Regions from separate parts of the Xenorhabdus sp. XBWT genome, predicted to be linked through region 1. Evidence: predicted binding sites of a transcription regulator. Region 1 holds the regulator's gene; each other region holds the start of a gene.

Region 1 (10,156 bases):
CTGGCGGGGCACGTTACCCAGCCGATCCTGCGGTTGGCTCAGGTCTGGCAAGATTTTCAGCATACGCTGATCGCCCTGCGACGGGTCGGCGATATTCTTGATGAACCTATGGAACACAGTAAGCAAGGGCTGGCATCGGCACCCGAACTGGCAGGCCAGATTGAATTCAGAAATATTCGCTTCCGCTATCATACTGATACACCTGAAGTTCTGGCGAACCTGTCACTGGCAATTGAGGCCGGAGAATTTATCGGCATTACAGGGCCGTCAGGTTCAGGCAAAAGTACGCTGACCCGATTATTACAGCGCCTATATGTGCCACAACATGGTCAGGTTTTGGTGGATGGCATGGATTTGGCGATTGCTGATCCTGTATCGCTGCGACGCAACATGAGTGTTGTCTTACAGGAAAGCATTCTATTTTCCGGCAGCATCGCGGACAATATTCGCTTATGCAAACCCAATGCCAGTGATGAAGAAGTCTATCAGGCAGCTGCCTTAGCAGGGGCGACTGATTTCATCAGTACATTTCCCCATAAGTTCGCCCACCCTGTTGGTGAAAAAGGGAATAACCTTTCTGGCGGGCAACGCCAACGTATCGCACTGGCAAGGGCATTGCTGAGTAACCCAAAGATCCTGATCCTTGATGAAGCCACTTCTGCACTGGATTATGAATCTGAAGCTGCCATCATGAGCAATATGGATGAAATATGCCGAAACCGAACAGTGATCAGTATTGCCCATCGGCTGAATACCATTCGCCATGCCGATAAAATTTTCGTTTTGGATCAGGGAAAAATTGTTGAATCAGATTCACACGATGCCCTTGTGCAGCAAGACGGTTTATACGCCCAACTTTGGCATCAGCAGACTAAGTGATTATCAAGACGGAAAATTCATTGGAGACATAAGGCTTATTTCCCCTTAGAATTAATTTCATTCTGAAATTAATATAACAGAATGTTCTTAAGGAAGAGAATATAAATATGAAACAAGTCGCTATCACTGCATTGGTTTTTTCTCACACATCTGTTACATCGGTTGCCATGCCGATTGAAATACTGACCATTGCCGCCAACACCATTGGCGGCGCTATTCCCCATGTCAACATTATTTCCCCTGCAAACCCACAAATAAATGACACCAATAGTCTATTTATGGTGGCTGATTATACTTCCTTCCGTAATGATACCGACAGTTCTCCCCACCGTATTCTTTACCCCCCTCTTCCCAATTCTCTCCACTTAAAGGATCTGAAACCCGATATCATTCTGATCGGTTCATTGGGTTTTCCTGAATGGGAACCACGGCATTGTTCACAGGAAATCATGGAATGGCTCAGGACTATGGATAAAAAACACATTCCCATCGTTTCAATATGTTCAGGCACTTTCATGCTGGCAAAAGCAGGATTATTGCAGGCAAGTGCAACCATTCACCCTCATTTTGCCTCTGAATTCAAAACGTTGTTTCCTCATATTCCGCTTTATAGTGATAAAAAGGTCATTCGTGACAATCACCGTTTTTGTATCTCGAACGCTTACGGCGGTGGTAGTTGTATGTTAAATATTGTGGAGTTAATTTATGGACAATATGCCAGAGATCAATGTGCAAAATTTCTGTTAGGTGAAAATGACAGCGAATTATCGTCAGATTCCGTCAATTTTACGCCATATCGCCAACATGACGATGTATTGATCCACAAACTGCAAGACTGGATGCATGCTTTTCCTTCTGAAATTTTATCCGTCACTGATTTAGCCAATAAGATCCATCTTTGTGAGCGGCAAATGAAACGCCGCTTCAAAATCGCCACAGGAAAAACACCAATCCAGTATATCCAGCAGATCCGTTTGTCACAGGCAAAACTCTGGCTGGAAAAATCCCAAAAAACCATTGAAGAGATCAGCCATGAAGTGGGTTATGAAGATACCCGTTATTTCAGGGAATTATTTAAACGTTACAATGGGCTGACACCAAAAGAGTATCGCCAGAAATATCACCATTAAGTTTTTTTCTGCCAACTAATTTTGCACTTTGCAAATAATTAGCAACACTAATAAATGATTTGATTTTCTTACCCGCATGATACGAAAAATGCTTACATCATAAATGTTGATTCTAACAATCTCCCCCATCAACCAGTAGCGACACGCGTCCAGCTAAGGTATTATTGCCCGCTATATTATTGGTACACGCCCTTTATCAATTGAATTTATGGCAAAAGAACAAACTGATCGCACCACACTGGATTTGTTCGCAGATGAACGCAGGCCAGGGCGACCTAAAACAAATCCGCTGTCCAGAGATGAGCAGCTTAGGATCAATAAACGTAATCAGTTGCGACGGGATAAAGTCAAAGGACTGCGTCGAGTAGAACTCAAGCTCAACGAAGATGCTGTCTATGCACTGAATCATCTGGCAAAACAGCGCAATATTAGTCGCAGTGAGCTGATTGAACAGATGCTGTTAGCTCAACTGGCAGAAAAAAATCACCTTGCCGATTAACTGATTTTACTCAACAGCAATGAAACGCTATCACCACACAAATCTGACAGATTTGTCATGGATGTTTGGTCAAAATAACGCTTTTCATTTTATTAAAACTAACATTTTTCCTGCTGATTTCAGCGCAATGTGCATAGGCTTAATGCACATATAAAACAAGAGGTTAACCCATTTTATGGCAATAATAGGTATATTCTTCGGCAGCGATACAGGCAACACAGAGAACATCGCCAAGATGATCCAAGAAAAATTGGGCGGTGCTGATGTTGCTGAAGTCCGCGATATTGCCAAAAGCAGCAAAGAAGACATTGAATCCTTTGATATTCTGCTGCTTGGCATCCCAACTTGGTATTATGGTGAAGCTCAATGTGATTGGGATGATTTTTTCCCGACATTGGAAGAGATCAACTTTGAAGGAAAACTTGTTGCTCTGTTCGGCTGTGGTGATCAGGAAGATTATGCAGAGTATTTCTGTGATGCTATGGGCACCATTCGCGATATTATTGAGCCTAATGGCGCCATTATCGTAGGCCACTGGCCGACCGAAGGATATCACTTTGAAGCCTCTAAAGGCATGGCCGATGACAATCACTTTATCGGTCTGGCCATTGATGAAGATCGTCAGCCAGAATTGACTGATGAACGAGTTGAAGCTTGGGTGCAGAAAATCAAGACCGAAATGAGTCTATCAGAGATTTTGGGGGCATAAGTTTCCCTTTCCCGCAGGATTATTCTTGCATAATGTGTCATGATATCAGGTCTGGCATGGTTTTCATTTTGAATATCCATGCCTATAATCAGCAACGTGAAACAGAATTATGATTCCCTCACGATACACCTAAGTATCATAATTTCACTTAACTCAAGTTACAGGACTGAATCCGCATGACCGACAACAATAAAGCATTGAAAAATGCTGGACTTAAAGTAACACTTCCACGACTAAAAATTCTGGAAGTGCTACAGGACCCAGAATGCCATCATGTCAGTGCGGAGGATCTCTACAAAAAACTGATTGATATCGGTGAAGAGATTGGCCTCGCCACTGTCTATCGCGTGTTGAACCAGTTCGATGATGCCGGCATTGTCACTCGCCACAATTTTGAAGGTGGTAAATCGGTTTTTGAACTCACTCAGCAACATCACCATGACCATCTGATTTGCCTTGATTGCGGTAAAGTCATTGAATTTAATGACGAGTTTATCGAAGAACGTCAGAAAATCATTGCTGACCGTTATAAAATTAAGCTTTCAAACCATAGCCTTTATTTATACGGTCACTGTGCTGTTGGTGATTGTCGCAAAGATAGCGCTCTGCATGATGAAAATTCATAAAAAGTAAATGTAATAGAGAAGTAATGATGTAATTTGCTTTTGGTATTTCATTTAGTTTGAATAGCAATTGCCGATTAGCTAAGCTAATCGGCAGTTCGCTTTATGCGTTAAAATTTTACTTCTTCTATCCGGCTAAAACGTTTCCCATCGGTACTGACTGAGCGAATTTTCACATTATCAGTGACATAGGGGCGCTGCCTGTCATCGTAAACCTGCCATGTTTTGCCATCATCCAATGAATACTGGATAACAACACCCGGAAATGCAATATTGGCTTCAAAGACTCCCCCAACAATTCTGCCACCCGGCACAGGCAAACGGTACGAAACATTGGCCTTATCCAATTTAGCCAGTTCATTCTGCCCTATCAGATTGGCAAAACGTACCCAGTCATGATGAAACTCAGCCATATCGACATAACGCGTTATTCCGCCTTTAAATTCTCTTCCCTGCTGATAATCCAACTCCCAACCCGCTCGATGCCATGCCCGTTCCGCCAACGGCAGTAAACGCGGATAAATCATATATTCCATCTGTTCATCCGTTCGTACTGTTTCACTCCACAATTGCCCTGACATTCCATAAGCACCCTGCCAGCGTTTATTGCTGTGGGCATTGAAGTTATTGCCGTCGCGATCTACCGATGTTTCTGCATTTTGTGGCAGGTTATTCGGAGCAAAGCTGAAAATTTTCTCCTCATCATTAAACCGAGTTGCCCAATAATAACCACGCTCTTTCGGATTAACTTCATACGGCATATCGACATAGACATAATCAGGATTGGAAACAACGACCCGATAACCTTTATTTGCCCAGTCATTCACCGAATCATAGCCCCCCCAGTAGAGGGTATCCCAGAAGTTTACCGCAATATGTTTAGTGGCGAAGTCTTTGGCTGATTTGGCGTGCTTCAAGCCGTCCTGCCATGCCTGCATTGTGTCAATACCGTGAGTATTGACGATCTTACTGACTTCAATGGCAAAGTAGCTGGCGAGTTCATCAACATCTTTAATCACACCCTTCGCTATCATCTTCTGGCAAGCCTTGGATTTAGCCCACGGTTTGTCTTCGATTTTTTTGTTAATAATCCCTTTTCCCGGCACAATTGGACCGTCTTTATCCTGATACCCTGCGCCCAAACGAATATTTTTTGCTTCATCCCCACCAAAGTGCCATGTAGTTAACGGCAATCCGGCTTCTTTATGCATGGCAACAATTTCGCTTATTACCTTATCGATAAATTTCTTGGAGGAATCCATGCACGGATTAAGGTAACTCCGGCGATCGTAAAACTGTACGGATGTGGTGTTTGAGGTATCAGTCGGATCAAGCAAACGATATTCACTGGCTTCTTGTTCTTTACCCTGTGCCATTAACCTCTTATAACGCGCTTCCATTGATACAACAGCGGCACGGGCATGAGCCGGAATATCAATTTCCGGGATCACTTCTATCTGGCGAGCTTTAGCGTAGTTCAGAATATCAATGTAATCCTGACGACTGAAATAACCGCTGCCCATGTTATTGTTATTCGGCCCAGATCCCAATTGTGGCAATACGCATTTAGTCTCGCTTAGATCATGGCAGCGCTGGCTACCAACTTCTGTCAGTTCCGGTAAGCCGGGAATTTCCAGACGCCAACCTTCATCATCACTCAAGTGGAAATGGAATTTGTTCAACTTGTAGTTAGCCATTTGATCGAGCAGACGCAAAACGGCTTTTTTGCTGTGAAAATTGCGCCCTACATCAAGGAACACGCCACGGTATTCAAATCTCGGCGCATCTTTTGCCCTCAATGTGGCTATTTTAGGTGTGCCGTTGGCGGGCAATAAGGAAAACAGAGATTGCAGACCATAAAAGACACCAGATTGATCAAATGCAACTATCTGTGCTCCTTTGGTTGTGATTTCCAACGAATAAGCGCCCTTTATTCGCCAGTTACCGGTGAATTTGTTTGCATTAATTTGAGTCGCAATATGATAGCCGTTATCCGCTAATGGAATATGATGGGATTTGAAACGGTCTCTGATCACCTTAATAGATTTATCACCCACCCCGCCCAATTCTAATTTCACGCCCCGGGATAAATCGACATCCTGAGAATGAATGGAAAGTTCTCTCGGTGTGGGGATAATCTGTCCACGCAGTTTACCCTCGCTCGCTTTTACCACCGATTGGTTTTTCGCAAAACGATTTTCAGGTGTCATCAGAGTATTATGATCTTCCGTGATACGTTTCCACAGCTCACCTTCCAGATCAGATAAATATTGACTGATGTCTTCTGTATCGGTATTCGCCAGTATCTTAGGGACGGCATCGCCGGAAGTCGCATACCAGCGAGGCATAAAATCTGTACTGTAAATTTGCCAATACTCTCCGATTATTGGCAGGACAATCTTTTCATTCGCGTTGATGCCATTGAATTTCTCTGTCGGCTCCAATTTATGTAAATCCCCCGTAATATGGGTGATTTTGTATTGGTCATTATCGAGTTTCAGGATCTGGCGAATGCTGTGAAAATAGATCGCCCAATCAGCAGAATGGATCGCTTGATTACCATTAATCAAGGTGATATTAACCCGATTACAAGCAGCCGAATCCGCACCAAGTATGGCGCAATCTGTGCCATGTGATCCGGCCTGATTATCAATGATTTTAAAATTAACTTTTAACTGGCTCAGTGAATCCACTACTTGTTGTGGTGACATCCGTAGTGATGCTGAGGATGACATTTCCGCATGAGAACTTCCAATAAATCCAACTACCGTGATGAGTGCTGCCAAAGTACGTAATTTAACGGTTTTCATAAATTACCTCGTCCGAATTTATTATTCTTTTCATTGGGTAAATATTGTACAAACCTGAACAGGCAATAACCCTAAACAATATGTGACTATAAGGCAACTTTTAATCTTAACTGGACGAGTTAATTTTCATTACAATGCTTTTAAACATAAAAAAAAGCGTGGAAATAATCACGCTTTTTTAGTGTCACAGGCGAGTTAACCTGAGCTGTATTATCCCTGTGAGATTTTTGCCCAAGTATCACGCAGACCAACCGTGCGATTAAACACCAGACGATCAGCACTTGAGAGACGGCTATCAGCACAGAAGTAACCTTCACGCTCAAACTGGTAGGTTTTTTCCGGCAATGCGCTTGCCAAACCAGGCTCCACAAAGCCCTTACGGATCACCAGCGATTCTGAATTAATAGTAGACAGGAAGTCATCTTCCGCACCCGGGTTTGGTACGCTGAACAAGCGGTCATACAGATGAAATTCCGCTGGTACACCATGTGAAGAGCTTACCCAATGAATAACTCCCTTGACTTTACGACCATCAGCCGGATCTTTATTCAGGGTCTGTTCATCATATCGGCAATAAATCGTTGTAATGTTGCCTTCTGCATCTTTTTCAACACGCTCAGCCTGAATCACATACGCATTACGCAGACGCACTTCTTTCCCCAGCACCAGACGCTTATATTGACGGTTTGCTTCTTCACGGAAATCCGCACGGTCAATACAAAGTTCGCGGCTGAATGGAACTTCACGGCTACCCATTTCCGGTTTGTTCGGATGGTTAGGCATCGTCAGGATCACCTCACCTTCCGGCATGTTCTCAATCACCAGTTTAACGGGGTCAAGAACCGCCATCGCGCGCGGTGCATTTTCATTCAGGTCATCACGGATACAAGATTCCAATGAAGCCATTTCAACATTGTTATCCTGCTTCGTTACACCAATGCGGCGGCAGAATTCACGGATAGATGCAGCAGTATAGCCACGGCGACGCAAACCAGAGATGGTTGGCATACGCGGATCATCCCAACCATCAACAATGTTTTCTGTCACCAATTGGTTCAGTTTACGCTTCGACATCACCGCATATTCCAGATTCAGGCGAGAAAACTCGTACTGGCGCGGATGGCAATCGATCGTGATGTTATCCAATACCCAGTCATACAGACGACGGTTATCTTGGAATTCCAGTGTACAGATGGAATGGGTGATCTCTTCCAGTGCATCAGAAATACAGTGCGTGAAATCGTACATCGGGTAGATACACCATTTATTGCCCGATTGATGGTGCTCTGCAAATTTAATGCGATAGATCACCGGATCGCGCATCACGATGAACGGAGATGCCATATCGATTTTGGCTCGCAGACACGCTTTACCTTCTCCGAATTCACCAGATCGCATTTTTTCAAATAGGGCGAAATTTTCTTCCACACTACGATCACGATACGGGCTGTTTTTACCCGGTTGTTTCAAAGTCCCACGATATTCACGGATTTCGTCGGCGCTCAATTCATCGACATACGCCAGTCCTTTGTTGATTAACTCAATGGCGTATTGATACAGAGTATCGAAATAGTCAGAAGAGTAACGAATATTGCCGCTCCACTGGAAACCCAGCCACTGAACATCAGTTTTAATCGACTCAACGTACTCGATATCTTCTTTAACCGGGTTTGTATCATCAAAACGTAGGTTGCATTGTCCCTGATAGTCTTGAGCGATGCCGAAATTCAGGCAGATCGACTTAGCATGACCGATATGCAGATAACCGTTGGGTTCAGGTGGGAAACGGGTATGTACGGATGTATGTTTACCCGTTGCCAGATCTTCGTCAATAATCTGACGAATAAAGTTTGTCGGACGGGCATCTGCCTCACTCATCGTTTTTTCCTCAATGCAAAAAGCGCTTTAACATAATCCTCTATAATCCAATAAGCTGAACCGATAAACAATACTTTGTTCGTGGGAAATGGCGGAATGGTGAAAGTTAATGTGTAAAAGCGGGAAGCCAAAACCCTTCCCGCTACAAAATCAACCAACTCGGTGACTGTTCAATACAGTAATCAATTGCTCCGCACAATAAACAATATGTTCTTCACTCCAGCTAGGATGCAAATACAGGCTGATTGTTCTGGGCAATAAAGAACGTGCTGTTTCACACACTACTTCACAGTAATTGACCGATTCCGGTGAGGTGTATTCTGTAGAATGGAAAGGGAAATTCGATGAACCAAAACCACGCAATTCCCGGAATACTTTTTCTCCATAAGCTTCCGGCCACTGGATCTTAAACGCAGGAACACCTATCTTTTTCAAGTCACTCAGAATAACTTCAGCCGTACAATCTAATTTGCTCAGATCAAAAATTATCGGATATAACCAGTAAGCATTGCATCTGTCCTCAGAATTTAAAGGTAAACTATCAATCAAATCAATATCGGCTAATTTTTCATCGTAAATCTTGGCATATTGCTGACGATTTTTCATATTCCAATCATCAAATCGTTCCAGTTCATTAATCCCGATGATCGATTGAATTTCAGTCATGCGATAGTTATAACCAATACGGTTATGTACATGCCATGAAACCTCCTCCAAAGCGAGAAGATCGAACTTTTTCCTTACATCAAAGCCATGATCGCGATAGGCACGGCATTCCCAACCAATTTCCGTATTATTGGTGACAACCATGCCCCCTTCTCCGCCTGTCGTAAAATGTTTTGACTGACAAAAGCTAAAAGTTCCAACATCACCGATTGTACCGATTGATTGTCCTTTATATTTTCCACCCAAACATTGCGCACTATCTTCTATCACTTTGAGATTATGTTTGCGTGCGATAGCCATAATAGGATCCATATCACATACCACGCCATAAAGGTGGACAACAATGATCGCTTTAGTGCGAGAAGTAATCAGCGACTCGATTTTGTCAGGATCAATAGTGTGCTCTTCTGTCGTATCACAAAAAACAGGAATGGCTCCACATTGTAAAACTGCAAAAGAGGTGGCAATAAAAGTATAAGAAGGGACTATCACCTCATCGCCCGGGCCAATATTCAATGCACCAACTGCAATATTCACGGCAGAAGTTCCTGAGTTACAGGAAATTGCCATTTCTGCACCAATCCAACTGGCAAATTTATTTTCAAATTCCATGCCTTCCTTTCCAGTCCAATAATTAACTTGTCCAGACAAAAGTGGAACTTGAATATCTTTAAGCGTTTTTTCTGCAAAGCAAGGCCAGTGAGGGAAATTCATAATAATGTTCCTTAAAGTTTTTATGATGGATTTTTATTCAACGCTTTATTATTTAATGCTTTTTATTTAAAAACAAAGTTAGCTAATCTTTGGATCATTAATAATCCAATATATTTTTATGGAAAATACTTCAAAAATCATCACACCATAATTACGTAACGTTTTAATTAAATTCCAGTTTTCTCTTGTATCTTCCCAAACAACAGGAAGCTGATGTAAAGTTTTAGTCAGTCTTTTTGTCAGATAAA
Region 2 (10,156 bases), 1.9 Mb from region 1:
AACGGGTAAAATTTACCAAACAAAACACCGACTGTTTTCTTTTCCATGGGATACGCCAATCCTAGATATTGATGGAGTGAAGCAAGTTTCTGTGCGCTCGGGCTTTTTATTTTATCGTTAATAAGCTGACTTAAGTAACCTTTTGTCATGCCACTGGCATCAGCAACTTGCTGTAACGTGTAACCTGCTTGTTTGATGGCTTCTTTCAAGTAGTTAAACTGTCCCATATAATCCCCTTGATGTTTAATATATTAAACAAAATAACATGCTTATCATGAAAGTAAAAATAAAAGTGGTTGTTTATTGATGTTTTGGGATGAAATACTGTCATTTTGGCAATTGTAGAAATTTAAAATCAGATAATCAAGGATATGTATAAAATAAGAAAGACAAATACTAAATTATCAGCTTAATTGTAATATGTCTTCTGCATATTTATAAGTTTTTTCCTATCGCTATGTAACAATAAATATAACCATTGGCGGTTTGAATAAACGAAATAATATGGTGAGTAACTCACTGATTTTTTTTATTGCCTGCCTCATTTAGTATGATGAGGTCAGGCAAATAATATGTTCAGTAATTAAGAAAAAAACTTAGGTCTTCATGTAATAACCAACAAATTAATCATCCAGCTCATCCAAAATGGATAAAGCATCAGCTAGTTTCTTGACTCCAAATACTTTCATATCTGGTAATGCTTTTTTCGGCATATTAGCGTGAGGCACAATAGCTCGTTTAAAACCGTGTTTGGCGGCTTCTGAAATACGATCCTGACCGCTGGGGACGGGACGAATTTCTCCTGCCAGCCCCACTTCACCGAATACCACCAAATCACGGGGTAAAGGACGATTGCGGAAACTGGAAACCAAAGAGAGCAATAACGCGAGATCAGCACTTGTTTCCGTTACCTTCACACCACCTACGACATTAACAAAAACATCTTGGTCAGCCATTTGTAAACCGCCGTGTCGATGCAAAACCGCCAGCAGAATAGCCAGCCTATTTTGTTCAAGCCCCACTGCTACACGACGTGGGTTTGGCATCATGGAATGGTCTACGAGTGCCTGAATTTCAACTAGCAAGGGACGAGTACCTTCCCACACAATCATGACGGAACTGCCTGCTGTAATTTCATCACCACGGCTCAGGAAAATGGCAGAAGGGTTATTCACTTCCCGTAATCCCTGTTCAGTCATGGCGAAAACACCCAACTCATTTACAGCCCCGAAGCGGTTTTTATGGCTGCGGAGAGTACGGAAGCGGGAATCTGCCTCGCCATCCAGCATGACAGAACAGTCTATACAATGCTCGAGCACTTTAGGGCCGGCCAAGGAACCATCCTTTGTTACATGACCAACCATGATAATGGCAACGCCACGGGTTTTGGCAAATCGGGTCAGGTATGCTGCTGTTTCCCTGACCTGCGCTACACTGCCCGGCGAGGATTGAATATCTGCCATGTGCATGACCTGAATTGAGTCAATTACCATGAGCTTTGGTTGCTCTTGCTCTGCAATCAAGCAAATTTGTTCAATGCTGGTTTCTGACAACATGTTCAGTTTATCGGTCGGCAACCCTAACCTATGTGCCCGCATTGCCACCTGCTGCAATGATTCTTCACCCGTCACATACAGGGTTTTCATCTGAGCCGATAACTGGCACATGGTTTGTAAAAGTAGGGTACTTTTCCCCGCCCCGGGATTACCACCAATCAAAATGGCACTACCGGGAACCACTCCCCCACCGAGAACGCGGTCAAATTCTTTAAACCCGGTTGAAAAGCGCGGTAACTCTTCCAGACTAATCTCTGAAAGTTTTTGGACCTTACTGATTCCCGTATCACCGGCATAACCGCTGAAACGTTCATTGCGAGAGGATGAGGCTGCGGCCAAACGTACTTCCGTAATGGTATTCCATGCGTGGCATGCGGTGCATTGCCCTTGCCAGCGGGGATAATCCGCGCCACATTCGTTACAGACAAATGCCCGTTTTGCTGCTTTTGCCACTTTCTCCTCCCTTCATATGATTACTTTTTGGCTCAAACTGAAATTCAACACCTATTGGGTATGCCATTAACGCTCTTCGTGTTTCAAACCACCACTCAAAACACACAAAACTCCCATCAAATCACCATGCCGAATAGAAACCTTAGCCTGAGCATATACCTTAGGTTTTGCATGATAAGCAATGCCCAACCCGGCTTTACGGATCATTTTCAGATCATTGGCACCATCCCCAATGGCAACGGTTTGGCTCAATGGAATACCCAATTCTTTTGTCAGTCTTATCAACGTGGTTGCTTTATATTTTGCATCGACAATAGGTCCTTTGACTTTGCCGGTCAGTTTGCCATCTTTTACCTCAAGCTGGTTAGCGACAGCAGCAAAAAGACGTAGCTTCTGGCGAAGATTATCGGCGAAGTATGTAAAGCCGCCAGATGCAATTGCGACATGCCAATCCAGCGATTGCAACTTGCGAACAAGGCTGGTTAACCCCGGCATAAGAGGGAGTGTTTCCATTACTTGCTGTAAGATTGAGGCATCAGCGCCTGCAAGTTGGGCTACTCGTTCATGCAGGCTTTCTGAAAAATCCAGTTCGCCTTGCATCGCACGCTCGGTGATTTCAGCCACTTTATCGCCAACTCCCGCCAAACGAGCAATTTCATCAATACACTCGATCTGGATAGCTGTTGAATCCATATCCATTACTAACAGGCCGGGTGAACGCAGACGCGGGATTTGTCCCAATGGAACAACATCTAGGTAGCATTCATCTGCCAGTCGTTTAATGCGAGGAGAGAGACTGCCGGCAATGCGGACAACTTGATAATCATCAATACGCCATGAAGATACGACTACAATGGCTGCGCCAAGACGGTGCTGAAAATTGCTGATGCGTTGTTTATCCAAACCACGCCCATACAGCAACCAACCGCTATCTCCGGCTCGGTAATCCAGTGGCATGACTTCATCACCACTGAGAGATAATGGTAACCCAGGCCATTTATGGATCTCATCCGGTAAGTAGCGATAAGCCAGATTATTAGACATGTACATTGACTCCTGTAATTCCATGTAATTTTGGCAGGCAAAAAGCGCTTTTCAAACTATCCTATCAATACTGCATCTGGCAACATGTGCTTTTTGATCACGGGATGGGATAACTATGATAAAAGCAAAACTAAAGTTTCGACTGCACAAAACGGCTATTATTTTAATATGCATAGCATTGCTGGTACTGCTGATGCAGGGGGTTTCCTATTTTAGCCGTGCTCAGCAACAGGCTCATATGGATCAGTTTGAAGAACTGGCGAAAACATTGGCAAAACAGGTTGCATTCAGCTTGTCTGATTATATGAAGAATGGCAGTAAAGATCTTAATAATAAAAAAATTGTAGTTAACTTGGACTATCTGACGAGCAAAAGCCGTATTTTAGATGCCAGTGTTTATTTGGAGAATGGAACGCAGATAGCACGGAGTGGAGAACCGATTTCGGTCCGTGAACGATTATCATTGGAGGGTAAAAAATCCAGTGGTTACTTTAACCAACAGATTGTTGTACCGATACCCGGAGAAAGCCATCCAAAAGGTTTTCTTCGCCTGACACTAGATACTCACAGATTGGCAACGGAAGCCAAGCAGGTTGATAACACCACTAACTTACTCAGGATCATGATTTTGTTATCTCTGGCAATTGGCTTTATTCTGGCCCATAACCTACTGCAATTGACTCCCAGCCGCTGGCAACAATCACCCTATCTTTTGACCGCGAATACCAAATCTTCTAATGAAGAAGAAACGAAATGCGAAAATTCTCAACGGTAAGACAGGATTATCGTTGGGTGAAGATAGTCTCTTTATCGGAGGAAGAGAAATTAATAATTCTCATGAGTCAAACTTTCCATAGTACCGCTTGAAGCAAATGGAGTAGATCATAGCGTGTATCAATGCAATCACAATCTCACCGTAAAGCACTATAGGGTTATGTGATATTGCAATATTCACAACTGGGATTTTATCAAAGCGAAAGACATACATATGAAAAGCAATTGCCGTTATTGCAAGCATAATTCCCGATGCGTTGTGGTAGATATAGCTTGATAATAGGAACCATTTTAATACGAAGAAAAAAGGAATAAGCATAAGAAAAGAGATAACTACATAAATCATTGTTATTTCCTTAAGTTTGTTTGAGGTTTCAATAAAAAAGGGGATTCAATTTTTTAAATTAACCTTTGTAATTACTGGACATTAATTTAATGGGCCTCTTATTTATCATCGTAAAGTAAGCTTATATCATTAAATATACATAAATAATAAATATAGTTACTATTAGAAATATAGATTTAACCAATGAATTATGATGATTTAGCAGCGTCTATTGCCTTGATATATGTACCTGAATCCTGCTGAAAAACAGGATTCAGGCCAGTTGGAATGGTTTGAACGGGGTGAGTGGATATAAATTTGAGTTTTCCAGATAGACTTATTTTACGTTGAGTATTTTTTAAATTGGTTAATTATTTTTCAAAATTGATTGTAAGTATCAGGATTTGGCCCTATTCGCTTACCTATATCCAATTCAGCCATGGCAGTGAGATCTTCTTTCTCCAGTCTAAAATCAAACACATCAAAATTTTCTTTAATGCGAGAAGGCGTAACAGATTTAGGAATAACAATCATGCCGCACTCAAGATGCCAGCGAATCACAATCTGCGCTGGTGTTTTACCATATTTAATTGCTAACAGTTCAACTAGCGATGAGTCAAAGACGCCTTTTCCACCACGAGATAGCGGACTCCAGGATTCAGTTGTAATGTGATGGGTTGCGTTCCATGAATGGAGCTGCCGTTGCTGCATCAGGGGATGCAATTCAATTTGGTTGATAACAGGAATCACGCCGGTTTCTAACATCACTTTTTGCAAATGCTCAATATGGAAATTACAAACACCAATGCTGCGGACCAGTCCTTCTTTTTTCAGCTCAATGAGCTGTTTCCAAGCATCGACGTAATGATCCTGTTCGGGAACAGGCCATTGAATGAGATAAAGATCAACGTAATCCAGTTGGAGTTTATCCAGGCTTTCCTGTAGTGCAGTGCTGACATCCAGATGACGATTATTCCAAAGTTTCGTGGTAACAAAAATTTCGTCTCGAGGGATATCACTTTCTTTTAAGGCTTTTCCTACACCTGTTTCGTTATGATAAATTGCCGCTGTATCAATGGAACGATAACCCACTTCTAACGCGGTGTGGATAGCCTTAACAACTTGTTCATTACTCGCTTGCCAAACCCCAAGCCCCAATTGTGGCATATGGTTATCATCAACGAGTTTAATAATTGTTTGCTGACCCATTCTAACCTCCTTCAGATTTGGAATTTCAGATGGGCACCTCATAAATACGCTGACTGACATCAATCGTAATGTTTTGGTATCCACCGAGAGAAACCAAACCTTACTGTTCTAATTTTTTGATCATGGCTGGAATAGAATTGCCATCAAGTTGATAATCAGAAAGGTGGGTTTTAACGCCCATACTTTCAAAAAACTGACGAGTGGCATGGATAGTTTTGTTAATTCGTTCTTCTTCAGAACCCTGCGCAACCCCGGTCTCTAAAACATCATTCGGTGGGTGGGTGTAGTGTAAAGTTTTGCATAATGATAACGCCCTCACTAACAGTAATCATGTAACTCTTTGACTATAATAGTAAATATACCATTATTTTATTTGTAATGCTTCATTGTTGGAGTAGTCCATTCCGCCCGGCAAAAGTTACACAGTATATAAATTTTGTCATTATTCAAACTATTGACTGCAATAGTGCTTGTTGGAATGGACCCGGATTGTTTGATCTTTTTGGTTAATATTGATTATTTTTGGTTAATAAATAGAAGTATGCTTCTTATAAGAAAGTTAACACGGCAAGTATATTTACTGACCTTTTTTTGATGATGTTTTCTTGTGACGCCAGTACATCAATAGAGAAGCGGACAGCCCACTGAGCAGCAGAATAACAGGTAAAATCATCAAAATATTCATGACCAGATCTTGATGTGCTTTGACGAAAGGAATCTGATTCAAGATATAGCCAAAGCCGACAACAATAATGACCCATAAAAAACCACTTAACCAGTTAAAAAATTGAAAGCGTTTATTATTTAGACCAGAAATACCGGCAAAGGTTGGCAGGAGAGTGCGAATAAAAGCTAAAAAACGTCCTATGAGCAAAGCGGACAGGCCATGTTTGGCGAAGAGTTGATTGGCTCGTTGGCGATATTGTAGCGGAAGTTGGGCCAGCCAGTTCTTGACAAGATGAGTATTCCCGAGCCAGCGACCCTGCAAATATCCCAACCAAGAACCCAGACTGGCAGCGATGGTGAGTAGGACAAGTGTGGGAATAAAGCTCATGACGCCTTTAGCTATCAAGGCACCAGAAAGAACCAGCAGAGTATCACCAGGTAAAAAGGCGGCGGGTAACAACCCGTTTTCCAGTACCAGTGTGAAAAAGAGGACACCATAAATCACCCAAATAATATCGGGGTTGGCAAGTTGGTTAAAATCATGATGCCAGAGTGCATGCACGATCTCGCTTAACATTTCCATCATTTATCCTGTAAATTTGCGAGTAAACTAGTTAACAAAATGGATCCAGCTCAGTGTACCGCAAAATGAGGAGATGGGGATTGATTTGATTCAGCATATGGAAAACCGCAGTTGTCTGTAATAGAAAGAAAGACAACCACGGTTTTAGTGAATCACTTTGTCTGAAATTTAACGGCCTTTCAGGCGAACAAAACCTGCTTCCAGATCATCGATCAAGTCTTGCAGATTTTCCAATCCTATATGAAGGCGGATCAACGTGCCGGTTTTTTTCGATAAATCATACTGGTGCAGTGCTCTGAGCGCTTTGGGGTGGACTTCTAAAATCAATGACTCAAACCCTCCCCATGAATACGCCATTTTGAAATGCTTCATGTTATCCAGATAATCAGAAACTTGTTCAGGGGTAAGCTGGGTATTCAGGAAAAAAGAAAATAACCCGCAAGCACCGGTGAAATCGCGCTTAAAGTAAATATGTCCCGGGCAAGAAGGCAGGGCGGGGTGATTCACCTCAGCAACTTCCGGCTGTTGTGCGAGCCACTTGGCAACTTTAATGCTGTTTTCTTCATGTTGCTTGAGGCGAGCAGCCAGCGTATGTAATCCACGGGTTGCCATATAAACGGTATCAGGATCAGCAACTTGCCCCATCAGATAAGATCTCTCTCTGAGTTGTTCCCAACATCGCGCATTAGCAACTGCTGTTCCCAGCATTCCGTCGGAGTGACCAATGATATATTTTGTGGCAGATTGAATGGAAATATCGACACCAAACTCCAGAGCTTTAAACAGAATGCCGACCGCCCATGTATTATCAATCATAATAACAATCTCAGGATTGACCTGACGGGCGGCTCGTACAATGGCGGGAACATCTTGTACTTCCATTGTCAGTGAACCGGGTGATTCAAGAAAGAGCACGGTAGTATTTGGCTTAATAAGCGAAGCGATACCTTCACCGATCATCGGATCAAAATAATCAGTGGAAACTCCCATTTTTTGCAGAACTTTATTGCAAAAAAGCTGTGTTGGCTCATATGCATTGCCTGTTACCAGAACATGATCGCCTGTCTTTACGAAAGACAGGATAGAATTAGTAATGGCGGCCGTACCGGAAGGATAAAGTGCGCAACCCGCGCCGCCTTCAAGCTCGGTCATCGCATCCCGAAAGGCAAAATGCGTCATTGTTCCACGGCGACCATAGACTAATGTATTTTTATGGTGGTTATTCAAAGCATGATGCATATCTTCAACGGTATTGAAAATGACAGATGATGTACGTTGAATTATGGTATTAACGGCACCTTGCGTATATTTCTTTTCTCTTCCTGCATTGACCAATAAGGTTTCCAGTTTTTTTTCAGTCATGGCATCCCACCCCTTAATTGATTTTTTTGTTTATTGCCCGGAGACTAAATAAAACTTGTTCAAGTAAATGATTAGCAAGTTAAAAGATTTAAGACAGATTTGCCAAAGAGATTCGGGCAACTTGAGGAAAATTCACAGTGTTCCGCTGAAGGGAAACCAGAAGAGACTAGCGAAAGTATAACGTTAATTGGAACTTTTTCATTAAATAGTAATGATAATTACTATCAAATCGCTCAATGTCTGATATCATTTGCGGCGGACTTTTCCCCTAAAACGGTTAAGAAGCACAGTGGGTAACAAGCACTGTGGTAAGAGGCATGGCTCAGGTCATATTAGGATTAGCAAGATGAGTAAACGCTATTCATTGCTAAGTAACAGAATCTATAAGAAAGAGAGTAAGGCTAACTGATGCGTAATTTGACAGCTTCTATTCTATTGGCACTCGGATTAACAAGTTCAGCATGGGCTGATACGGCACCGTCAACATCGGCTGCTGCGCCAGAAAATCAGGTTGCTGCTGCTCAGGTAGCCGCTCCGGCAACTGCGCAATCGTCCGCTAACGATCAGAAAACGGATGTACCACCAAGCACAGGCACACAAACTGTAGAGGGTAATGCGGCAGAAAGTAACGGGGCAGAAGGTAACGCGGCCGAAAGTGTGACGGCCGAAACCACAGTAACCGAAACTGTCATTCCACCGATTGAAAACACGTCCAGTGGTTTTGCAACAGATTTGTCTGTTTGGGGTATGTACCAGAATGCGGACGCAGTAGTAAAAAGCGTCATGGTAGGCTTAGTGATTGCTTCTATCATCACATGGGCGCTGTTTTTCTCCAAAGGGATTGAATTGTCAATGGCTCGCCGCCGTTTGCGCAAAGAACAACTGGCCTTGGCTGATGTCGCTAATTTGGATGCGGCAACAAAAATTGCCACAGATTTTGGCAAGCAGAGCATCAGCCGCCTGCTGTTGAATGAAGCACAGTCAGAACGTGTCCTGTCTGCTGAAAGTACTGATAAGGAAGGCATCAAAGAACGTACTTCATTTCGTATGGAGCGCGCAGTTGCTACCATTAGCCGCCATATGGGGCGTGGTAATGGCTATCTGGCAACCATCGGTGCAATTTCCCCATTTGTGGGTCTGTTCGGGACAGTTTGGGGGATCATGAACAGCTTTATTGGTATTGCACATTCACAAACCACAAATCTGGCTGTAGTTGCACCGGGTATTGCAGAAGCATTGCTGGCAACAGCTCTGGGCTTGGTGGCTGCAATCCCTGCGGTAGTGATTTATAACATCTTTGCCCGAGTCATTTCATCATACCGTGGGCAAGTAGGAGACATGGCTGCTCAGGCAATCTTGTTGCTGGGGCGTGATCTTGATCTGGCTGACAGTAAAGCTGAAAAAACAGAAGCAAGGTAAGAAATTATGGCAATGCGTCTTAATGAAGATTTGGACGATAGCGGTGAACTGCATGAAATTAACGTCACGCCATTTATTGACGTGATGTTGGTGCTGCTGATTATTTTCATGGTAGCGGCACCTCTGGCAACGGTAGATATTAAAGTCGATTTGCCTGCATCATCAGCTAAACCACAACCAAGACCAGAAAAACCCGTATTCCTGACCGTGAAAGCGGATCATCAGCTTTATGTCGGTGATAAGCAGATTGATCGCGATAGCTTATCTTCAGTATTGGATCAGACTACACAATCCAACAAAGACACCACGATCTTCTTTCAGGCAGATAAAACCGTGGATTATGAAACTTTGATGAGTGTGATGGACTCCCTGCGTAAAGCGGGTTACCTCAAAATTGGATTGGTAGGAATGGAAGCTGTTGCCGCTCAATAACTATATTAATTATCTTCTCATTAGTTACTGAGTTGATTATCTGATAAATCAAATTGCCCGAATAGCTAAATCGGGCAGTTTGATATCCTAAATTTCCTGTCTTTCATGAGTTATATACCCATTCGCAAAACTTTTTTTCTCAATATTCATTGGATATAATTAATATAAACCATCTTATAAATAATATGGCGAATAAATTTAAAAATCACATCGAAATCAGAAAAACAACAAATTTAAAGATAAAAATACATATAATAATATGTTTTTATCATTTACGTTGAACAAATATGTTATTTTTACAATAAATATTAATGGTGAAATTAAAAGTGATTC
Region 3 (10,156 bases), 900 kb from region 1:
ATGTTCCAATGACTCCAAGATCAAACAAAACGCGCAGTTTACCCTCATCCCGCTTGTCAGACAAATTTTCAATATGAAATTGGTGAGCAATTATTTTCGGCAATACAAGTGGTCAGAATCTCTTTCATCTCTGTATAGAGAATAATAAAGCATAAATTTTAAATTTTTATTGTGATTCTATTGAATAATATGGACATCCGTGTCCAAATGCCAGAAGATTCTATTGAAATCAAAGAAAATAGAAAATAGAAAAATGTCTATCATCTTAATGCCAAGGATCATGAGGATCAGGTATTACATCAGGAACTTCAACTCTAACACCTGAGATATAACGAGACATTGCTGGATAAGTAGACTTGGTGAGTTTTAATGATACAAGAAATGAACCGTTTAAAGCTAACAGTAATGTGAAATATATGCCTTCACCACTTATACGGTGTTCAGGATATGCTAAATAAAATTCGTCAAAATTAAGCCCGTGTGAATCCACAAACTTTATTTCAACATTACTAAAAAAAACATCCGCCTCTACTCCAACAATTTTTACATTGTAAATAGTTGTAGCATTATCTTCTAGTATCTTATTTGATACTGATTTATCATTGCTGATCATGTAATTACCCCTTTAAATAATTTTTAATAATTTTTTTAAAAATAGATTAGTCAAGATTATTTTTACACTTTACTAAATGTAGCACCTGAAATAAAACCAACTACTGACTCACCATGATATCCGGTAGCTTTTATTCTCACTACAGATTTTTTGAGTAAAGCCTCCAATAACCCCATATATACTGTAACTCCGCCTATCTCCTGATTAGGAGCTGAAAGTTCATAAAAAAGAACACCATATTCCTCATGATGGACTGTGATCCTAACACCACTACCTCTGTTTTCCATACCGAAAATCTGCAACCTAAGAATTTTTACGTCGTAATATACCTCACCAGCTGTTAATTTATTGGCTGATGTTGATTTGTCTTTGATATTCATATGATTATTCCTTTAGATAATAATTTATATAAAAAAATACAAATAAAATTCAGTAGAGATCTAGTTCTGAATTGAAAATCACAATATCATCAAAATATAACCATCAATTAAGTGGAAGCACCCCCTATTTTTAATTGGCGCTAAATCCCTATATAGAATAGAGATAAAAATATTGATTTATGATTATGAAATGATTTTCTCACCCCCATTCAGTAGAATATATTACATTTCTACCAGCCTAAACCTAGGATAAGTATAAAACTGAGAACTTATTAAATGAACCCAAAGAAGATAGATTCTAATAAAAAGTTATATATAAAAGTTAGATGATGATTCTTGATATGTCAAAGAAAACAATTGAAACCACCAGTAATAAAAAATCACACAATTCCCATTATCAAAATAAAACAATATTTATATTTAACTCCATTCTTACATTAAAAAAATAATATATAAATCTTTACCCTGAAAATATAACACGGACATGCCTTATTATTAAGCCCCTTATTTAATAAGTATTTTTATTCAATTAATATTCTGACTGATAACTTTTAAAAAAATAAATTTGTCATTAATTATAGCAGTATGTTTATATATTACTTTTATCAAAAAATTTGATACTTTATTTTTTATCATCACACACATCATGCCAATAAGTAAAAACTTGTCTCAGATCACATTTTATAGGGAAAATCACACAGAAAATCACACAAAATACGCATTCATATCAAATTTACCCCCAACACTATTCGCTATAATTAAACCATACAAAAAGTAACAGATAGTAAAACTAAATCGTTATTTTTATTTACTTTGTTTGCTCCCACTTGAACAATGGAGAAGCGCAGTGCAAACCGTCAATGTCGACCTCGCGATTATCGGAGCTGGTGGCGCAGGACTGCGAGCAGCCATTGCTGCTGCTGAAGCCAATCCCCAGCTCAAGATCGCCCTGATCTCAAAAGTGTATCCCATGCGCAGTCACACTGTGGCCGCAGAAGGTGGTTCAGCCGCAGTCACTCAATCACACGATTCCTATGACTTTCACTTCAATGACACCGTATCCGGTGGTGACTGGCTGTGTGAACAGGATGTTGTTGAGTATTTTGTCAAACATTGCCCGACAGAAATGATCCAACTGGAACAATGGGGCTGTCCTTGGAGCCGTAAAGAAGATGGCTCCGTGAACGTACGTCGTTTTGGTGGCATGAAAATTGAACGCACGTGGTTTGCCGCCGATAAAACTGGCTTTCATATGCTCCATACGCTGTTCCAGACATCCCTCAAATATCCTCAGATCCAGCGTTTTGATGAGTATTTTGTACTCGATATTCTGGTAGATGAAGGACAGGCTTGCGGCTTGGTTGCACTGAATATGATGGAAGGCACAAAAGTTCAGATCCGTGCCAATGCGGTCATTATGGCGACAGGTGGTGCAGGGCGTGTCTATCGTTACAATACCAATGGCGGTATTGTAACCGGTGATGGTATGGGTATGGCATTCCGCCACGGTGTACCATTGCGTGATATGGAATTTGTGCAATATCACCCGACGGGATTACCGGGTTCTGGTATTTTAATGACCGAAGGCTGCCGTGGTGAAGGCGGGATTCTTGTGAACAAAGATGGCTATCGTTATCTGCAAGATTATGGTTTGGGACCAGAAACTCCACTCGGGCAGCCTGAAAACAAATATATGGAACTAGGCCCGCGCGATAAGGTATCTCAGGCTTTTTGGCATGAATGGCAAGCGGGCCGTACTATCACCACGCTACGCGGTGATGTGGTTTACCTGGATTTACGCCACTTGGGTGAGAAAAAACTGCTCGAACGTCTGCCGTTTATCTGTGAACTGGCAAAAGCCTATGTCGGCGTTGATCCTGTCAAAGAACCAATCCCCGTTCGCCCAACCGCGCATTACACTATGGGTGGAATCGAAACTGATCAGCGTTGTGAAACCCGCATCAAAGGGCTATTCGCGATTGGTGAATGTTCATCTGTCGGCCTCCACGGTGCAAACCGCCTTGGTTCTAATTCTCTGGCAGAATTGGTTGTTTTTGGGCGTCTGGCAGCGGAAGAAGCGGTCAAGTATATTCAGTATGTGAAACCAGCTAATGACAGCGCACTGGCTGCCCAAGTCCGTGATATCGAAGATAAGCTCAATAAACTGCTGAATCAGAAAGGTGGTGAAAATTGGGCGAAAATCCGCGATGAACTGGGGACTTCAATGGAAGAAGGGTGCGGTATTTACCGTACACCAGAGTTGATGCAGAAAACCATCGACAAAATTGCCGAACTCAAAGAGCGTTTCAAGCATATCGAAATTAGCGATCGTTCCAGCGTATTCAATACCGATCTGCTCTATACCATCGAATTGGGATTCGGCCTTGATGTTGCTGAATGTATGGCGCATTCAGCGATGAATCGCAAAGAATCACGTGGTGCCCACCAGCGCCTTGATGAAGGCTGTACCGAACGTGACGATGAAAATTTCTTGAAGCACACGCTGGCTTTCTATAACCCTGAAGGTTCTCCCCGTCTGGAATACAGTGATGTGAAAATCACCAAATCTCAGCCAGCGAAGCGAGTATATGGCGGCGAAGCGGCAGCACAAGAGAAAAAACAGAAGGAGCAGGCGAATGGCTGAGCTAAAAAACCTGAAAATGGAAGTCATGCGCTATAACCCAGAAACTGACAATGAACCTCATTTTGTTACCTATGAAGTGCCTTACGATGATCAAATCTCACTGCTGGATGCGTTGGGCTACATTAAGGATAATCTGGCACCTGATCTTTCCTATCGCTGGTCTTGCCGCATGGCAATTTGTGGTTCCTGCGGCATGATGGTAAACCGTGTACCAAAACTGGCATGTAAAACTTTCCTGCGTGATTATGAACAAGGAATGAAAGTCGAAGCACTGGGTAATTTCCCGATTGAACGGGACTTGGTTGTGGACATGACACACTTTATTGAGAGCCTCGAAGCCATCAAGCCTTATATCATCGGCAATGAACGCAAGCCCGCTGATGGCCCGAATATGCAAACTCCGGCACAGATGGCAAAGTATCACCAGTTTTCAGGCTGTATTAACTGTGGCCTGTGTTATGCTGCCTGCCCTCAATTTGGCCTGAATCCTGAGTTCATCGGGCCTGCCGCAGTCACACTGGCACATCGCTATAACCTTGATAACCGGGATCACGGCAAGAAAGAACGCATGCCGCAAATCAATAGTAACAATGGAGTCTGGTCTTGTACTTTCGTTGGTTATTGCTCTGAAGTCTGCCCGAAACATGTCGATCCGGCTGGTGCCATTCAGCAAAGCAAGGCAGAAAGTGCCAAAGATTTTCTTATCTCTATGCTGAAACCACAATAGGGGAGGAAAAAATAATGACGACAAAACGTAAACCTTATGTGCGTGGCATGAAGCCTAATTGGTGGCATAAGCTGGGATTTTATCGCTTTTATATGCTGCGCGAAGGGACATCCGTTCCTACCGTTTGGTTCAGTCTACTCGTGCTTTACGGTTTGTTTGCCCTGAAAAATGGCCCTGAAAGCTGGGCGGGATTTGTCGCTTTCTTGCAAAACCCCATTGTGCTGCTGATTAATATCATCACGCTACTGGCGGCTTTACTGCATACGAAGACGTGGTTTGAACTGGCACCAAAAGCGCTCAATATCATCGTAAAAAATGAAAAAATGGCCCCGAGTCCCATAATCAAGCTGTTATGGGCAACCATGATTATTGCCACTGCCGCGATTCTCGGCATTGCGCTATTTTTCTGACCCCAAGGAGGATCCAATGAATCAAGTACCTAAACGTTCCGATGAACCGATTTTCTGGGGGCTGTTTGGTGCCGGCGGGATGTGGAGTGCCATTGTTGGCCCTGCAATTATTTTGTTGCTGGGTATTTTGCTGCCACTCGGTCTGGCGCCAGAAGCGCTTTCTTATGAACGTATTCTGACATTCTGCCAAAGCTTTATTGGTCGTCTCTTTTTGCTGCTCATGATCAGCCTGCCACTATGGTGCGGATTGCACCGTATCCATCACGGAATGCACGATCTGCAAATTCATATTCCAGCCAGTAAATGGGTGTTCTATGGTGCAGCAGCTATTTTGAGTGTTGTCGCTTTGATTGGGACGTTTACACTGTAATTGTGATAATCGGAAGAATGATCTTGAAAAAAGTCTGCGGCTTACCCGCAGACTTTGTACTACAAATTGAGGCATTGTCTTTAGAACTTATAAGAAACAGTCGCTTTATAAGAACGACCTTTCTCTTCCTGCCCTTTATAAGTATTCAGATAGTAAGACTGTTCGTTGTAACGTTTATCGAAGACATTATCGATACCAAGCTGAATTTCTGTGTTTTTAAATGAACCGGCTTTCGGTGCCCAGGAAATATACACATCACTGACACCATAGCCAGGCTTATGTATATTTACAATCTTACCATCATCAGTCCCGTTTGCATCTGTGGCACGGACAAATCGAGAGTTCCAACCAAGTTCAATATCAGTTTTATCAAATAAGTAGCTTCCTCCAATAGTGAAAGCATCACCTATAGTTGGGGTAAACTCTCGTCTTGTGTCAAATAGCGCACTGCCTGTCAGAATTTTGTTATTCGCTTTCGCGTAAGTCGCTCTTAAAGATAGGTTATCCAACTGATATTTGGTCGATAATTCAAACCCTTCCAATCTGGATTTAGGGATATTGTTCAGCTCACTCTTAGCTAAAGTGGTAGCCAGATTTTTGAAATTGGTTTGGAAGACCTTACCAATGACAGTGAATGAGTCATTTTCAGCAAAAACATCAGAATATGTTCCCGCTGCACCCGTTTCTAAGTTGTAACCCGTCGTCGCTTTTAAGTTGGCGTTGTGATTGCTTTGCCCCATACCAATCTCTTTACCCAATGGGCCTCTGAAAAGTTCGGTATAATTGGCAAATAATGTTGTTGACGCGCCAAGTTCGTATTTCAAACCCAGTGCTTTTGAGAAATGGGCATAAGTTCTCTCAAAAGGCTTATCATTCTTATTAATGGTATTGTATTGGTAGTGATCCCATCTGACACCCGGAATAACATGAAAATCAGAAAATTGAATGTCATCCTCCAAATAAACAGATGATGATTTTCCTGTTTCTACTGCTTTTTTGTGTACATTTTCTGATACATCAGTGTACGCCATTCTGGTATCAAAATATTCATACCCGTAAGTTAAAGCATGGGATAGTTTCTGAGTGTCAAAACTAGAAACATTGCGTGCTCTGATACCCTGTGTTTCAACAATACTGTCAAATCCTTTCCCATTTCCGTTTGCAGGTTTCATATGGGTAGAGGTTTGTTCCGTATGATAAGCGGATATTTTTAAATCAATGAGATCATTATCGACTGGTACATATCTGTAAGTGAGATTATAAGCATCACGCTCTGAAGCGTACTTCGCTCTTTTCCCTTTATTCACACCATGGCCAAAATTCAATCTGAAATTAGTCTCCGCATCATTTTGATAATGTTCTTTTGATACATTGATGTACTGCTCATCAGTCAGGTTGAATTTCGCTTTTAATAAATAATTAACCAGTTTCCCATCGGTAGGAATTGAGCTTCTTCCGCGGCTATCTCTGCCCGAATCAGCATCATTTATATCACGGTGATTAAAATAGCCTAATAAATCAACTGCTCCCACTCTTCCATAAGTTGCTAAAGATTGCTGGAACTCAGAACCATTACTGACATAGCTTAATTTACCTTTTGCACCAAATAATTGGCCCGGCTCTAATAAATCACCAGCATCAACGGTTTCAAATTTTAAGGCGCCAGCAAGGGCTCCCGTATCATAAGTAATACTGTTAGTACCGACACTGACATCAATTTGCTTCAGCATTTCAGGATCGATGCCGTAGCTACCCGAATGATGGAAGTGATATCCCTCTTGTCGTGCACCATCAACCGTTACGTTGATGAATTGATCATCCATGCCACGGATTTTAAAACGCTGCCCTAAAGCGCTGGGGTGACCCGCTTGGACGCCCGGTACATTCTTTAAAATCTCACCGACACTTTGTGCCTGTCTGACTTTGATTTCGTTACGGTTGACTTTTCCATTATCTTGTTCTGCATTGTTATCTGCAATAACGACGAGTGTATCGCCAGTTACCGTTGATTTCTTGATTGATTCTCCCGTGGTTGCAAATGCATTGGTAGAGATAGCAACTGTCAGCATAGATGCGGACATCAAAGGAACACACAGGCCACTTTTAGCCAGGCTAGCGTAAATTTGGGTAATTTTAGACATTTATTTTCAATCAAAAATACTATTGAGAATCGTTATTATTTACATTTATATAGAAAATGTAAATAACTTTAAAAGCGAACATAGGACATATCTGGGGATGAAGGGCAAGATCAACAGATCCTGCTGTTTTAACCAAGATGGTTACTCTATATGACTAGTATATGTGAGCCAGAACACACTCTGCATCCTGATAACCCCCTGCCCGAACGCAAAATGTGATTTTTCCCGAACGATGAGCACTGATTTGTACTTCCATCTTCATCGCTTCCATCACGGCAATCACATCACCCTCACTGACTTGCTCGCCCTCTGTGACCAGCCATGAATGCAAGATACCGGATATGGGGGCTTTCACCTGATGGGGATCTGCCGGTGTTTTTTCCTTTGTGGAAGATTGGGAATGAAAAAATGATTGCTCACTCGTAGGGGCTAACTGCGCCAATCCAGTCAATAAATTCGACGGTAATCCCAACTCGTGCCTGCGGCCATCAATCTCGATAAATGTGCGGGTGATGCTTTTATTTTCTGTTACAACCTGGCGTGGTGAGCTTTCCAGTTCATTGGCAAAATCTGTTTCTATCCAGCGGGTATGGACATGAAACGCATCACTGGAAATAAAATCAAGATGTTCCATCACCGCTTGATGGAAAGGCAATACCGATGCTACCCCTCGGATTTTGAATTCCCGTAATGCCCGGCGGGCACGGAAAATGGCCTGTTCACGAGTCTCCCCCGTGACGATTAATTTAGCCATCAATGAGTCAAAAGTAGCCGGAATGGTGGAACCCGTTATCACTCCTGAATCCAGACGAATACCGGGACCAGAAGGCGGGATAAATTCGCTGATTATGCCAGATGTCGGCAAGAAACCTTTACCTGCGTCTTCCGCATTAATGCGAAATTCAAACGAATGTCCTCTTGGTACTGGTGTTTCCCGAATGCTCAACGGATAACCCTCCGCCACTCGCAACTGTTCGATAACCAGATCGATACCTGTTGTTTCTTCCGTCACCGGATGCTCAACCTGTAAGCGAGTATTTACTTCTAAGAAAGAAAGCGTTCCATCTGCACTCAACAAGAATTCTACTGTGCCAGCTCCCACATAATTGGCTTCCGCACAAATTGCTTTTGCTGACTGATGAATACGTTCTCTTTGTGACTGCGTTAAAAATGGAGCCGGAGCTTCTTCCACCAGTTTTTGATTTCGACGCTGCAAGGAACAATCTCGGGTTCCCAGCACCACAACGTTACCCTGCCTATCCGCAATCACTTGCGCCTCTATATGACGAGGTTTATCCAAAAATTGCTCAATAAAACACTCGCCCCGCCCAAATGCAGCTGTCGCCTCACGCACTGCCGAATGATAAAGTTCTGCCACTTCATCCAATCGCCAAGCTACTTTCAAGCCACGGCCACCACCACCAAATGCGGCTTTAATGGCAATCGGCAAGCTATGCTGTTCCGCAAAAGCGACAACTTCCTGTACTTCTTTAACTGGCTCTGCTGTTCCAACCACCAGTGGTGCCCCTACTTTCTGGGCAATTTTACGCGCCTTGATTTTATCGCCCAACTCATCAATGGTTTCAGGGTCAGGACCAATCCAAATCAATCCTGCGTCAATCACGGCACGCGCAAATTCAGCCCGTTCAGACAAAAAGCCATACCCCGGATGCACCATTGTTGCCCCAGATTGCTTTGCCACCGACAGTAAACGAGGAATATTGAGATAGGTTTCTGTGGGGCTATTCCCTCCCAGACCATAAGCCTCATCTGCCAGTTGTACGTGCTGTGCATTGATATCTACATCCGCATAGACGGCGATTGTCTGTATTCCATAATCACGGCAAGCACGGATAATACGAACAGCAATCTCACCACGGTTGGCGATCAGTACTTTCTTAGATTGATTGTTCTTAAATTGATTATTTGCTGTGCTCATAGAGAACTTTTGCTCCCTTGAATTTCTTGGAATTGGCTGATGGGGTTAAAGCGAATTTTGGCGTTGACAGGAACCTGACCAGCAAGATCAAGATGATAATCGGCTACTGAGGCAATAACCGGATATCCGCCCGTGAGTGGATGGTCAGCTAGAAATAAGACAGGCTGCCCACTGGCAGGAATTTGAACTGCTCCCGCACAAGTTCCTTCACTGGGTAGTTCTTGTTGCTTAAGGCGTGATAGTGAACGCTTACCGCTTAATCGCAAGCCAATACGGTTGGATTGAGGAGTTACCTGCCAAATTTGGTTGCTCAATAAATCGATGGCTTCTTGGGTAAACCAATCTGTACGAGGACCAAGAATGATATCTAATACTACGACGTCATCTCTACTTGGCATGTCAAAAGCCGGTGTTTCAGAGAAAGATACCGCTGCGCAGTGAGAGACTTTTCTGACGGCCAAGTTATCACTTACTTTTAATGGTGCAGGCCCGATATTCGACAAAGTATCAAATGAGTGACTGGATAAGACGGCAGGAATAGCAAAACCCCCGCGTACTGCCACATAAGAGCGCATTCCAGCATTCGGTATACCTAACGAAATTTCATCACCATCGTTGAGATCAATAGGTTGGTGAGTATTCACATATAACGTTTCTCCCAATGGCGTTTTTATCTTCATTGGACATGGTGCCCCCGTAATTGCAACTAACATCTTCCCATGTGCGATTGCCTTAAAGCCTCCCTGTACTATCTCCAGACAGGTTTGATCGGAAGAATTACCAACAATACGGTTTGCACTACGCAAGGCACTTTTATCCATCGCCCCAGATTCTGAGATCCCTAACCCTGACTGACCAACGCGCCCCAAATCCTGGAACAGGGTTTGTAATCCCACAGACAAAACTTCCAAATAACAAGAGGACTCTGGTAA

What was found. The regulator Fur, encoded in region 1, represses iron uptake genes when iron is present. The targets are predictions, from matches to a motif close to ATAATAATGAGAACNACTATCAA.
Region 2: the regulator Fur is predicted to act here: its motif matches at 8,178-8,200, upstream of exbB (tonB-system energizer ExbB).
Region 3: the regulator Fur is predicted to act here: its motif matches at 7,302-7,324, upstream of AC5JQI_RS01910 (TonB-dependent receptor domain-containing protein).

Annotation. Positions count from the first base shown of each region.
Region 1 is NZ_CM180990.1:1,341,133-1,351,288, reverse strand. Features, by position in the region: gene AC5JQI_RS06135 (type I secretion system permease/ATPase) at 1-879, shown strand, start outside; gene AC5JQI_RS06130 (GlxA family transcriptional regulator) at 987-2,009, shown strand; gene ybfE (LexA regulated protein) at 2,218-2,508, shown strand; gene fldA (flavodoxin FldA) at 2,684-3,217, shown strand; gene fur (ferric iron uptake transcriptional regulator) at 3,394-3,843, shown strand; gene AC5JQI_RS06110 (beta-N-acetylhexosaminidase) at 3,951-6,650, opposite strand; gene glnS (glutamine--tRNA ligase) at 6,861-8,528, opposite strand; gene AC5JQI_RS06100 (DegT/DnrJ/EryC1/StrS family aminotransferase) at 8,679-9,908, opposite strand; gene AC5JQI_RS06095 (glycosyltransferase) at 9,987-10,156, opposite strand, start outside.
Region 2 is NZ_CM180990.1:3,715,362-3,725,517, forward strand. Features, by position in the region: gene nadR (multifunctional transcriptional regulator/nicotinamide-nucleotide adenylyltransferase/ribosylnicotinamide kinase NadR) at 1-227, opposite strand, end outside; gene radA (DNA repair protein RadA) at 624-2,009, opposite strand; gene serB (phosphoserine phosphatase) at 2,076-3,053, opposite strand; gene AC5JQI_RS16220 (YtjB family periplasmic protein) at 3,169-3,828, shown strand; gene dkgA (2,5-didehydrogluconate reductase DkgA) at 4,531-5,361, opposite strand; partial or broken gene AC5JQI_RS16230 (NADH-dependent alcohol dehydrogenase) at 5,387-5,611, opposite strand; gene AC5JQI_RS16235 (DedA family protein) at 5,939-6,610, opposite strand; gene metC (cystathionine beta-lyase) at 6,779-7,972, opposite strand; gene exbB (tonB-system energizer ExbB) at 8,381-9,391, shown strand; gene exbD (TonB system transport protein ExbD) at 9,398-9,823, shown strand.
Region 3 is NZ_CM180990.1:442,421-452,576, reverse strand. Features, by position in the region: gene epmA (elongation factor P--(R)-beta-lysine ligase) at 1-2, opposite strand, end outside; gene AC5JQI_RS01940 (hypothetical protein) at 266-613, opposite strand; gene AC5JQI_RS01935 (hypothetical protein) at 676-993, opposite strand; gene frdA (fumarate reductase (quinol) flavoprotein subunit) at 1,841-3,637, shown strand; gene AC5JQI_RS01925 (succinate dehydrogenase/fumarate reductase iron-sulfur subunit) at 3,630-4,364, shown strand; gene frdC (fumarate reductase subunit FrdC) at 4,379-4,774, shown strand; gene frdD (fumarate reductase subunit FrdD) at 4,791-5,144, shown strand; gene AC5JQI_RS01910 (TonB-dependent receptor domain-containing protein) at 5,225-7,285, opposite strand; gene AC5JQI_RS01905 (ATP-binding protein) at 7,440-9,224, opposite strand; gene AC5JQI_RS01900 (5-oxoprolinase subunit B/C family protein) at 9,221-10,156, opposite strand, start outside.